DNA from 3 places in the Anoxybacillus sp. FSL W8-0382 genome. Region 1 is predicted to be linked to each of the others. Evidence: predicted binding sites of a transcription regulator. Region 1 holds the regulator's gene; each other region holds the start of a gene.
What was found. The regulator Rex, encoded in region 1, represses fermentation and respiration genes when NADH is low (regulators of the CRP and FNR family bind a similar motif). The targets are predictions, from matches to a motif close to TTGTGAAATATTTCACAA.

Region 1 (3,284 bases):
GTCACTTTCACGCAAAATTAAGTATTCTTTTCCATCATATTTTACTTCTGTACCCGCATATTTTGAGAAGATGATGCGGTCACCAACGCTTACCTCTGGAGCTACGCGCTCACCATTATCAAGAACGCGACCTGAACCAACTGCCACAACTTTTCCTTCTTGTGGTTTTTCTTTTGCTGTGTCTGGTAAGACAATTCCGCTCGCTGTTTTTTCTTCAGTTTGAATTAATTCAATGACAATACGATCACCTAGTGGCTTCAACACGGCAAACGACCTCCTTAATTAGATTTTCGTTCCGTTATTAGCACTCATTCTTATTGAGTGCTAACACACTTATTATATTAATGAACTTTTTTTAATTTTGCAAGTAGGAAGTTAAAAATTTTTCATTAAATGATTCCCTCTTTAACATTATGTCTTTCCTTTCGAAATTCATACAAAAAATATGATAAAATGAAAAAGTATTCAATTTAGAAAGCAGAGGACGATCATTCGCTCAGCTAAGGAAGCAGACGCTTAGAAAATGCTCGTCTAAAGCTAGACAATTTGCACGAAGGGGTTGAACATGTGAAAAAGCAATATTGGTATGTCATCATTACATACGTCGCTATGCAACTATCGAGTTTAGTCGGCGTTCCTTTACTTGCGCATAGCGGATTTATTAACGCATCAAATAAAGATATAGCCATATCGATCGCTTCTGGTTACTGGGCTGTTATTAGTTTCCCGATTGCTCTTTTTCTCGTTCTTTATTTTATGAAAGAAGATATGAAATACTCATATGATCGCCATCAAGCATCGATTGGCATGTCATTCTTTTGGGCGATTGGGGGGTTTTTGCTCGCTCTTTTCGCCCAAGGCATTGCAGCTAATATTGAGATGCACCTATTTGGTGTCGAAATGGGGTCCGAAAACACGAGACGCATCGTTGAAATGGTCAAATTGACACCAGCTCTTATACTCGTTACATCAGTCGTCGGACCAATTTTAGAGGAAATCATCTTTCGGAAAATTATTTTCGGGACGTTGTATCAAAAATACAATTTTTTCTTATCAGCGCTCGTCAGTTCACTTTTATTTGCTGTTGTTCATTTAGAGTTTGAACATTTGCTCTTGTATGCGACAATGGGGTTTGTGTTCGCCTTCTTATATGTGAAAACAAAACGCATTCTCGTACCTATTGCAGCACACGTGTTGATGAACACGTTTGTCGTTGCCATACAAATATTATTCGCTGAAGAAATCGAGAAGATTATGCGCGAAGCAGAACAAATGCAATTCGTCATTTGGAGGCTGTTTTCATGAAATATGAACCACTATTTTACTTTCTAATGGGCATTTTATTTACTTATTTTGCTGTGGATAGTGCTGATGACGGCATTTGGGACGTAACAACAATGCTGTTCATCCTAATTGCAACATTTGATTTTGGCACAGCTATTCGCTCTTTATTGAAAAAAACCTCCCGCTCATAAACGGGAGGTTTATTCATTTCCGTAATGCTTTAAAAAATAAACGAGTGACTGCAATTCGACCGCTAAATCAATATGATGAACACGAATGTGTTCTGGCACATGCAGGCGAGCAGGTGTAAAGTTTAAAATCCCTTTAATCCCCTGTTGAACAAGTCGGTCAGTAATCGGTTGAGCAACTTGGGCAGGAACAGTTAAAATCGCTACGGCAATTCCCCCGAGTTTCTCCTCCAATTCATCTAAATGATAAACCGGAACCCCTCCGACTTCTGTTCCGACTTTATCTGGATCTACATCGAACGCCATCACAATTTTCGTATTATTGTTTTTGCTGAAATTGTAGTTTAAAAATGCAGTCCCTAAATTTCCAACCCCAAATAACGCCACTTCTGTCGTCTCATCTTGGTCTAACGTTTTACGAAAAAATGACAGCAAATAATTGACATTATATCCGTATCCTTTTTTTCCAAGCGCACCAAAGTATGAAAAATCTCGGCGAATCGTTGCTGAATCGACTTTTACAGCTTCGCTTAACTCCGCTGAAGATACACGTTGCTTGCCTGATGCATGCAAGTTTTTCAAAAAACGATAGTACAACGGTAGTCGCTTTGCGGTCGCCTGCGGAATTTTTGGCTGTTCATTATTCACGAGTCAATCCCCCACATTTCCTTTCACAAATAGTTAGCGCTTTCATTTTTCTCTCCTATACGTCTAAAAAATTCTTCCCACTTCTAAACTATACACTATTTTTTTCATTCTGTCTTTCCTTTGTACCCTTTATTATTATTTTTGTCAAATTTGTTATTCGTACACTAGTGTTGCCGAATATCAAGAAAGTACGTTACACTATCAAAAGAAGATTGAGGTGAGAAAGAATGATCATTTTACAAGTAAATCAACTATCCAAATCATATGGAGCAGAACAAGTTTTATCAGACATTAAGCTTGAAATACAAGAAAAAGACCGTATTGCGTTAGTTGGAAGAAATGGCGCGGGAAAATCGACATTATTAAAAATCATTGCCGGACAGTTGTCATACGACACAGGCGAAATCATTAAACCGAAACACGTAACGATCGGTTATTTAGATCAATATACAGGGTTGCAAGCGCATCGTTCCATTTGGGAAGAAATGCTCGATGTGTTTGCCCCGCTACAACAAATGGAAAAACAATTACGCGAACTAGAACAACAAATGAGTTTACATGATGCTGACTATGAGCGCCTACTTGAGCAATATGATCGTTTACAAACAGAATTCAAAGAAAAAGGCGGCTATCAATATGAAGCAGATATTCGTTCGGTTCTCCATGGTCTCCGCTTCTCACAGTACGATTATACGACAAAAGTATCTACATTGAGCGGTGGACAGCGGACGAGGCTAGCGCTTGGTAAACTGCTCCTTACAAGGCCCGATTTGCTCATTTTAGATGAACCGACAAACCATTTAGATATGGAAACGTTGCAATGGCTTGAACAATATTTAAAAAATTACGATGGAGCCATTCTTATCGTCTCCCACGATCGCTATTTTCTTGACCAAATCGTGACACAAGTGTATGAACTATCACGCACAAAAATAAAAAAATATGTCGGAAACTATACAAGCTACTTACAACAACGTGCTGAACAATTTGAACAACAACTAAAATTGTATGAAAAACAACAAGAGGAAATTACAAAATTAAAAGATTTTATTCAACGCAACATCGCTCGTGCATCAACAACGAAGCGAGCACAAAGCCGTAGAAAACAATTAGAAAAAATGAATATCATCGACAAGCCACTCGGTGATGAAAAATCGGCATCGT
Region 2 (3,284 bases), 860 kb from region 1:
AGGGCGCGCCCCAAAAGGAGTAAACGATGGTAATGGCTTTGTATTTATTTCCCATATCGGTGACGTATATCCGAGCGGATTGTTGCCTGTAAAAGCAGGAAATGTACGCGAACAACCACTATCGCACATTTATCGCCACTCGCCAATTTTCAAGCAGTTAAGAAATCCAGATGGATATAAAGGAAAATGTGGTGTATGTGAATTTCGCTATGTTTGTGGTGGATCGCGTTCGAGAGCGTATGCGGTGACAGGCGATTACTTAGCGAGTGAGCCATATTGTATTTACATTCCGAAAGCGTGGCGTCAAAAAGAAAAGGTCGGCGAATAGCTGACCTTTTCCTACATATTCATGTGATGTGTTTGTCCGGTTCCTAAGGATGGGTCCAACATACCAAAAATCATTGCAATATGAGCAACAATTAAAAAAATGCCGACGAATATAGCGTGCACTTTTAACCTTTTTTCTTCGTTCCAATTTCGTCCAATAACATGTAAATCTAATAAACTTAATCCAAAGAGTGGAATGATGATGTATAAAATTTTGTGTAAAGCATTTTGCTAGACCAAAAGAAAAAAGGTAGGGTATTCTCTGATTGAACCCAAATATTCCAGAGAAAGGAGAACCCTACCTATGTCCAAAAGTATACCGAATGTCGACTGGGCAAATCAACTGGAAAGTGTCATTCGTCAGTTTGTAAAGGAAAAATTAGAACTGATCATGCGGGAAGAAATCAAACATTTCCTCGAAATCGAACAGGCCGGAACATCGAATATGAGAAACGGCTACTATCAACGAAATCTAGATACGCAATATGGCCGAATTGAAGGCCTTTTGGTCCCAAGGGATCGAAATGGGGAATTTCAAACGCAGCTGTTTGCCCCTTACCAACGTCATACTGGTTGGCTCGAGGAAGCCGTCATCAAAATGTATCAAAGTGGCATGAGTACGAGGGAAATTGGCAAGTTTATCGAACGAATTTTAGGAAATGCCTATTCTCCAACGACAATCAGTCGTATTACCGATGTAGTGAAGGAAGACATCGAGAAATGGCACAATCGTCCTCTACATCAGCGTTATTCGGTTTTATATTTGGATGGTTTATACGTAAAACTTCGTCGCGAAACCGTGGAGAAAGAAGTCATTTATGTGGTGTTAGGGGTGAACGAAGAAGGATATCGCGAAATTCTTGATTTCTTTGTGGGAGGACAAGAAAGCGCCTATGTATGGCAGGAAATCCTTCAACACCTCTATCAAAGAGGCGTCAAGGAAGTGCTTCTGGGCGTATTCGATGGACTACCGGGGTTGGAGGAAGCCTTTAAGGCGGTTTATCCGAAAGCCGATGTGCAGCGTTGTGTCGTTCACAAAGTCCGTAACACCCTCAGCCGTGTTCGGAAAAAAGATCAATTTGAAGTGGCAGAGGATCTCAAACTGATTTATCGCGCGCCGAATAAGGAGATGGCGTTACAAATGTTTCAACAGTTTGAGTCGAAATGGTCCAGCAAGTATCCGAGAGAAGTTCAATCTTGGGCCAATGAGTTGGATGTCCTCCTTACATTTATGGATTATCCAAGCAGTATTCGAAGTGTGATTTATACGACGAATGCCATTGAACGAACGATCAAGGAAATTCGGAAACGCCTAAAACCGATGAACAGTTTGAATAGTTTAGAAGCCACTGAAAAAATCGTGTATTTGACCATTCAAGATTTTAATGAGAAATGGGCAGGGCGAAAGTTAAGAGGATTTGCCGAAGCGCATGAAGCCCTCGAGCGAATGTTTGAAGAACGTTATCATTAACCAAATACTGTAAATAAACAAAATAGGGGGATTCTCCCTTTCCACACAGGAGACTGAATATTCAGTCTCCTGTGTGGAGAAAATCAGTCCCCTATCAATTCAAATCCATTTCAGAGAAACCCTACCCCATTTACATTACACAAAATTCTTGACGGTACCTTCATATTCGTACGGATTTTGGTGGATTGCAGCGACGATGCTCGTTGCGATGCTCATTATGAGACGACTGCACAAAACGATCGCTTAAATATCATTTTTTAACATTGTATGAACATTTCATGATATGTGATGCACATCACATTATTGTTTATACACTTTCTATATGATGAAAGTACAGCAATGATTTTTATAATTATATACTGTTAAAAAAGGAGAGGCGATCGTTATGAGTCAACCATTGAAAACGGCTTCAGATTATGCTGAACGAAAAAGTCGCATCGGTTCATACTGGAATCCAGAAGACCCTGAATTTTGGGAAAAAGAAGGGAAAAAACATGCTCGAAGAAACCTTTGGATTTCTGTTCCAACGTTAATGCTTGCATTTATTGTTTGGCAAATTTGGTCTGTTGTCGCTGTCAGATTAAATGATATTGGATTCCAATTCACGCAAAGCCAATTGTTTACGTTAGCTGCTGTCCCTGGACTTGTCGGTGCGACGCTACGCTTCATTTACACATTTGCGGTTGGAAAATTTGGCGGTCGAAACTGGACTGTTTTTTCAACGGGGATTTTGTTGCTTCCTGCGCTAGGGATTGGAATAGCGGTTCAAAATCCTGATACTCCTTATTGGGTTATGTTGTTGCTAGCTGCCCTCTGCGGACTCGGTGGAGGAAACTTTTCATCTGCATTAGCGAATATTAGCTTCTTTTTCCCGAAGAAAGAAAAAGGAACGGCGCTCGGTATTAACGGCGGTTTAGGAAATATGGGCGTATCCGTCGTTCAGTTTGTCACACCGCTCATTATTACAACGGGTGTATTCGGAGCAATTGGGGGAGAAGGACAAGTTCTCGCTGATGGAACAAAAGTTTGGTTACAAAACGCTGCGTTTATTTGGGTCATTCCGATTGTGTTTTTTACGATTTTAGCATATTTCGGTATGGATAACTTACCAAATGCAAAACAATCTGTATCAGAGCAGTTTGTCATCGTAAAAAGAAAACATACGTGGATTATGACATGGTTGTATATCGCAACGTTCGGTTCGTTTATTGGATATGCGGCAGCGTTTCCGCTTTTATTAAAATCACAATTTCCAGAACACGTCTCGCTTGCCTTTTTAGGAGCATTTTTAGCAGCTGCATTCCGTCCAGTCGGTGGTTGGTTGTCTGATAAGCTAGGAGGGGCGCGCGTAACAAACTACGTTTTAATTGTTATGGGGCTTGGCGCTGCTGCTGTTATGTATTTTACAACTGAAAAACATTTTATCGGATTTATTGTATCTTTCATGATCTTATTTATTGCTGCTGGAATGGGATCAGGGTCAACA
Region 3 (3,284 bases), 1.2 Mb from region 1:
CGTTTTGCTTCACAAAAAAGTGACAGTTGAACTAAGCGCAAAAGAACAACCGTACGATCGTTATGGTCGATTGCTTGCGTACATATGGTTAGAGGATGGAACTTTATACCAAGAAAAAATTGTACAAGAAGGGTTTGCGCGTGTTGCTTACGTATTTGAACCGGACACAAAATATGCAAAAAAATTGTATAAAGCACAAGAAAAAGCAAAAAAAGCAAAAAAACGAATATGGAGTGTCGATGGATACGTGACAGAAGAAGGATTTAATATGAGTGTATGGTTAAATAAAGCTTCGTAAATGTGAAAAGGGCTGGATGAAACAGCCCTTTTAATGTGCGAGCATCGCTTGCATATCTTCTTCTACATCGCCGATAAGTTTGAGACCGAACATGTCTTGTAGGACGCGTAACACACTTTCAGAAATAAAGTGCGGTGCTTTCGGTCCAATTCGAATGTCTTGAATGCCTAAACTAAACAATCCGAGTAAGATTGCAACTGCTTTTTGTTCAAACCATGAAAGAACGATGCTGACCGGTAACTCATTGACCTCACAGCCGAATGCTTCCGCAAGCGCCATTGCAATTTTGACAGTCGAAATCGAGTTGTTGCATTGCCCTAAATCAATATATCGTGGAATGTTCGTGCCAGGAACAACCCCGTAGTCGACATCGTTAAAGCGGAATTTCCCACAGGATGTCGTTAAAATGACAGTGTTTTTCGGTAACGATGTAGCTAACGTGCGATAATATTCACCGCCTTTTCCAGGAGCGTCGCAACCTGCGATAACGAAAAAGCGTTCAATTTTTCCTTCTTTTACAGCTTGAATAATTTCTGGTGAAATTTGAATTACAGTTTCGTGATGGAAACCAGTCACTAACGTTTCATCCGATTCAATGTTTGCTTCTGGAAGTTGTAGCGCTTTCTCAATTAACGGCGTGAAATCATCGTTTTCGATTTTTTGCACATGTTCTAATCCGGCTACATCATATGAAAACATGCGATCAGCATATGAACCTTTTATCGGCATGACACAGTTTGTTGTCGCTAAAATAGCACCAGGGAATTTTTCAAATAGGCGACGTTGATCGTACCATGCTTTTCCGACATTTCCTTTCAGATGTTTATATTTTTTTAATTGTGGGTAACCATGTGCTGGAAGCATTTCGGAATGTGTGTAAATGTTAATTCCTTTTCCTTCTGTTTGTTTTAATAGTTGTTCAAGGGCAAATAAGTTATGTCCTGTAACGAGAATACATTTTCCTTCAATTCTATTTTGCGTTACACGAACAGGTTGAGGAATGCCAAGTCGTTCTGTATGTGCTCGATCGAGTAGTTCCATTACGCGAATGGCTGCTCTTCCGACTTTCATCGCCATGTCTATATGTTCTTGTACGTTAAAGTTAGAGTTTGTTAACGTCATATATAACGCTTCATGTGTCGTTGTATCAACGAACGGATCGGTATACCCAAGTTGATGGGCATGCGTGCGATATGCTGCAATTCCTTTTAATGCAAATACGATCGTATCTTGCAAACTTGCAATTGTTTCATCTTTCCCGCAAACTCCAACAACAGTACATCCCCCTGTTGGTGTTTGTTCACATTGATGACAAAACATGATGACCCCTCCTTTTCTTATTGACACTTTAACAATAGGAGAAAATATGTACGTCGTAAGTGATACATATCACACTTTCATACAAAAATGTGAACGGAATTTGACAATAATCCATATTGAATCAAGAGAAAAAATGTATTAAAATGAAAGAAATTTGAATCAATCAAACTACTAGGGGTGCCGGATGGCGATGGCTGAGAGGAAAACGCGCAATCAGTTTTCCAACCCTTTGAACCTGATCTGGTTTGTACCAGCGGAGGGAAGTAGGCTATGTTTTCAGTACGCAAACTAGTCGACTCTGTCCGACTAGTTTTTATTTTTTTTAGGGGGAATGAATGATGAATGTAGGACAATGGTTAACGCGTGTTAGGAAGGAGTCACCACTCGTACATAATATGACAAATGTTGTGGTGACCAATTTTGTTGCGAATGGTTTGCTTGCTGTAGGCGCATCTCCTGTTATGGCGTATGCAAAAGAAGAAGTAGCGGATATGGTTCGGTTAGCTCGTGCTTTAGTGTTAAACATTGGCACGCTAAACGAAACAGACGTAGAGGCGATGTTAATTGCCGGAAAAGCAGCAAATGAGGCAAACATTCCTGTCATTTTCGATCCTGTTGGAGCTGGTGCGACAGCGTACCGCACCGAAACAGCCAGACGTATATTACGTGAAGTAAACATTTCGATTTTACGTGGGAACGCATCGGAAATTGCGAGCATTGCGGGTGAACAAGTACGTACAAAAGGAGTCGATGCAGGAGACGTTCAAAGTGACCTCGTGGATGTAGCGAAAAAAGCAGCACTCATGTTTCGCTCTGTAGTTGTTGTCACAGGGAAAGATGATGTAGTAACCGATGGAGAACGTATTGTAATCGTCTCAAATGGTGATGCGATGTTAACGAAAGTAACCGGGACAGGTTGTTTGTTAAGTTCGGTATTAGGTGCATTTGCAGGTATAGGAGACGATATGATGATGTCATCAGTTGCTGCCCTCGCTTATTACGGTGTGGCGGCTGAAAAAGCAGCCAAACAAGCAAAAGTACCTGGTTCTTTTCAACTTTCTTTTTTAAATGCTTTACATGAAACGAGCGCAGAAGAAGTTGATCAATACGCGCGTATTCAAGGGGAATAAATGATGAAGCAGAAGCTATCGTTGTATTTCGTTATGGGAAGTATCGATTGTACGAAAGATCCGCTCGCTGTGCTTGATGAAGCAATTAAAGGCGGTATTACAATGTTTCAGTTTCGCGAAAAAGGAAAGGGGGCGCTTACGGGGATTGAAAAATACCGCTTAGCCGAGAAATTACTTGAACGATGCCGAATGTATAATATTCCTTTTATCGTGAATGACGATGTCGATTTAGCCCTCGCTTTACAGGCAGATGGCGTTCATGTCGGTCAAGAAGACGAAGTAGCTGAACGCGTTCGCGATCGCATAGGAGATAAATATTTAGGCGTATCTGTTCACAACTTAAATGAAGTAAAAAAAGCGCTTGCTGCTTGCGCCGATTATGTTGGATTAGGTCCGATTTTCCCAACTGTTTCCAAAGAAGATGCAAAGCAAGCATGTGGACTGACGATGATTGAACATATTCGTGCCCATGAAAAACGTGTTCCACTCGTTGCGATCGGTGGAATTACAGAACAAACAGCCAAACAAGTGATCGA

Region 2: the regulator Rex is predicted to act here: its motif matches at 2,082-2,099, upstream of NSS60_RS05640 (NarK family nitrate/nitrite MFS transporter).
Region 3: the regulator Rex is predicted to act here: its motif matches at 1,676-1,693, upstream of hcp (hydroxylamine reductase).

The regions. Positions count from the first base shown of each region.
Region 1 covers NZ_JBBOPX010000001.1:212,539-215,822, reverse strand. Annotated here, with positions in the region: gene groES (co-chaperone GroES) at 1-264, opposite strand, end outside; gene NSS60_RS01260 (CPBP family intramembrane glutamic endopeptidase) at 568-1,305, shown strand; gene NSS60_RS01255 (YdiK family protein) at 1,302-1,475, shown strand; gene NSS60_RS01250 (redox-sensing transcriptional repressor Rex) at 1,485-2,120, opposite strand; gene NSS60_RS01245 (ABC-F family ATP-binding cassette domain-containing protein) at 2,348-3,284, shown strand, end outside.
Region 2 covers NZ_JBBOPX010000001.1:1,068,608-1,071,891, forward strand. Annotated here, with positions in the region: gene NSS60_RS05625 (TIGR04053 family radical SAM/SPASM domain-containing protein) at 1-328, shown strand, start outside; gene NSS60_RS05630 (DUF6803 family protein) at 340-540, opposite strand; gene NSS60_RS05635 (IS256 family transposase) at 632-1,798, shown strand; gene NSS60_RS05640 (NarK family nitrate/nitrite MFS transporter) at 2,184-3,284, shown strand, end outside.
Region 3 covers NZ_JBBOPX010000001.1:1,384,005-1,387,288, forward strand. Annotated here, with positions in the region: gene NSS60_RS07330 (thermonuclease family protein) at 1-298, shown strand, start outside; gene hcp (hydroxylamine reductase) at 329-1,618, opposite strand; TPP riboswitch at 1,782-1,897, shown strand; gene thiM (hydroxyethylthiazole kinase) at 1,954-2,748, shown strand; gene thiE (thiamine phosphate synthase) at 2,749-3,284, shown strand, end outside.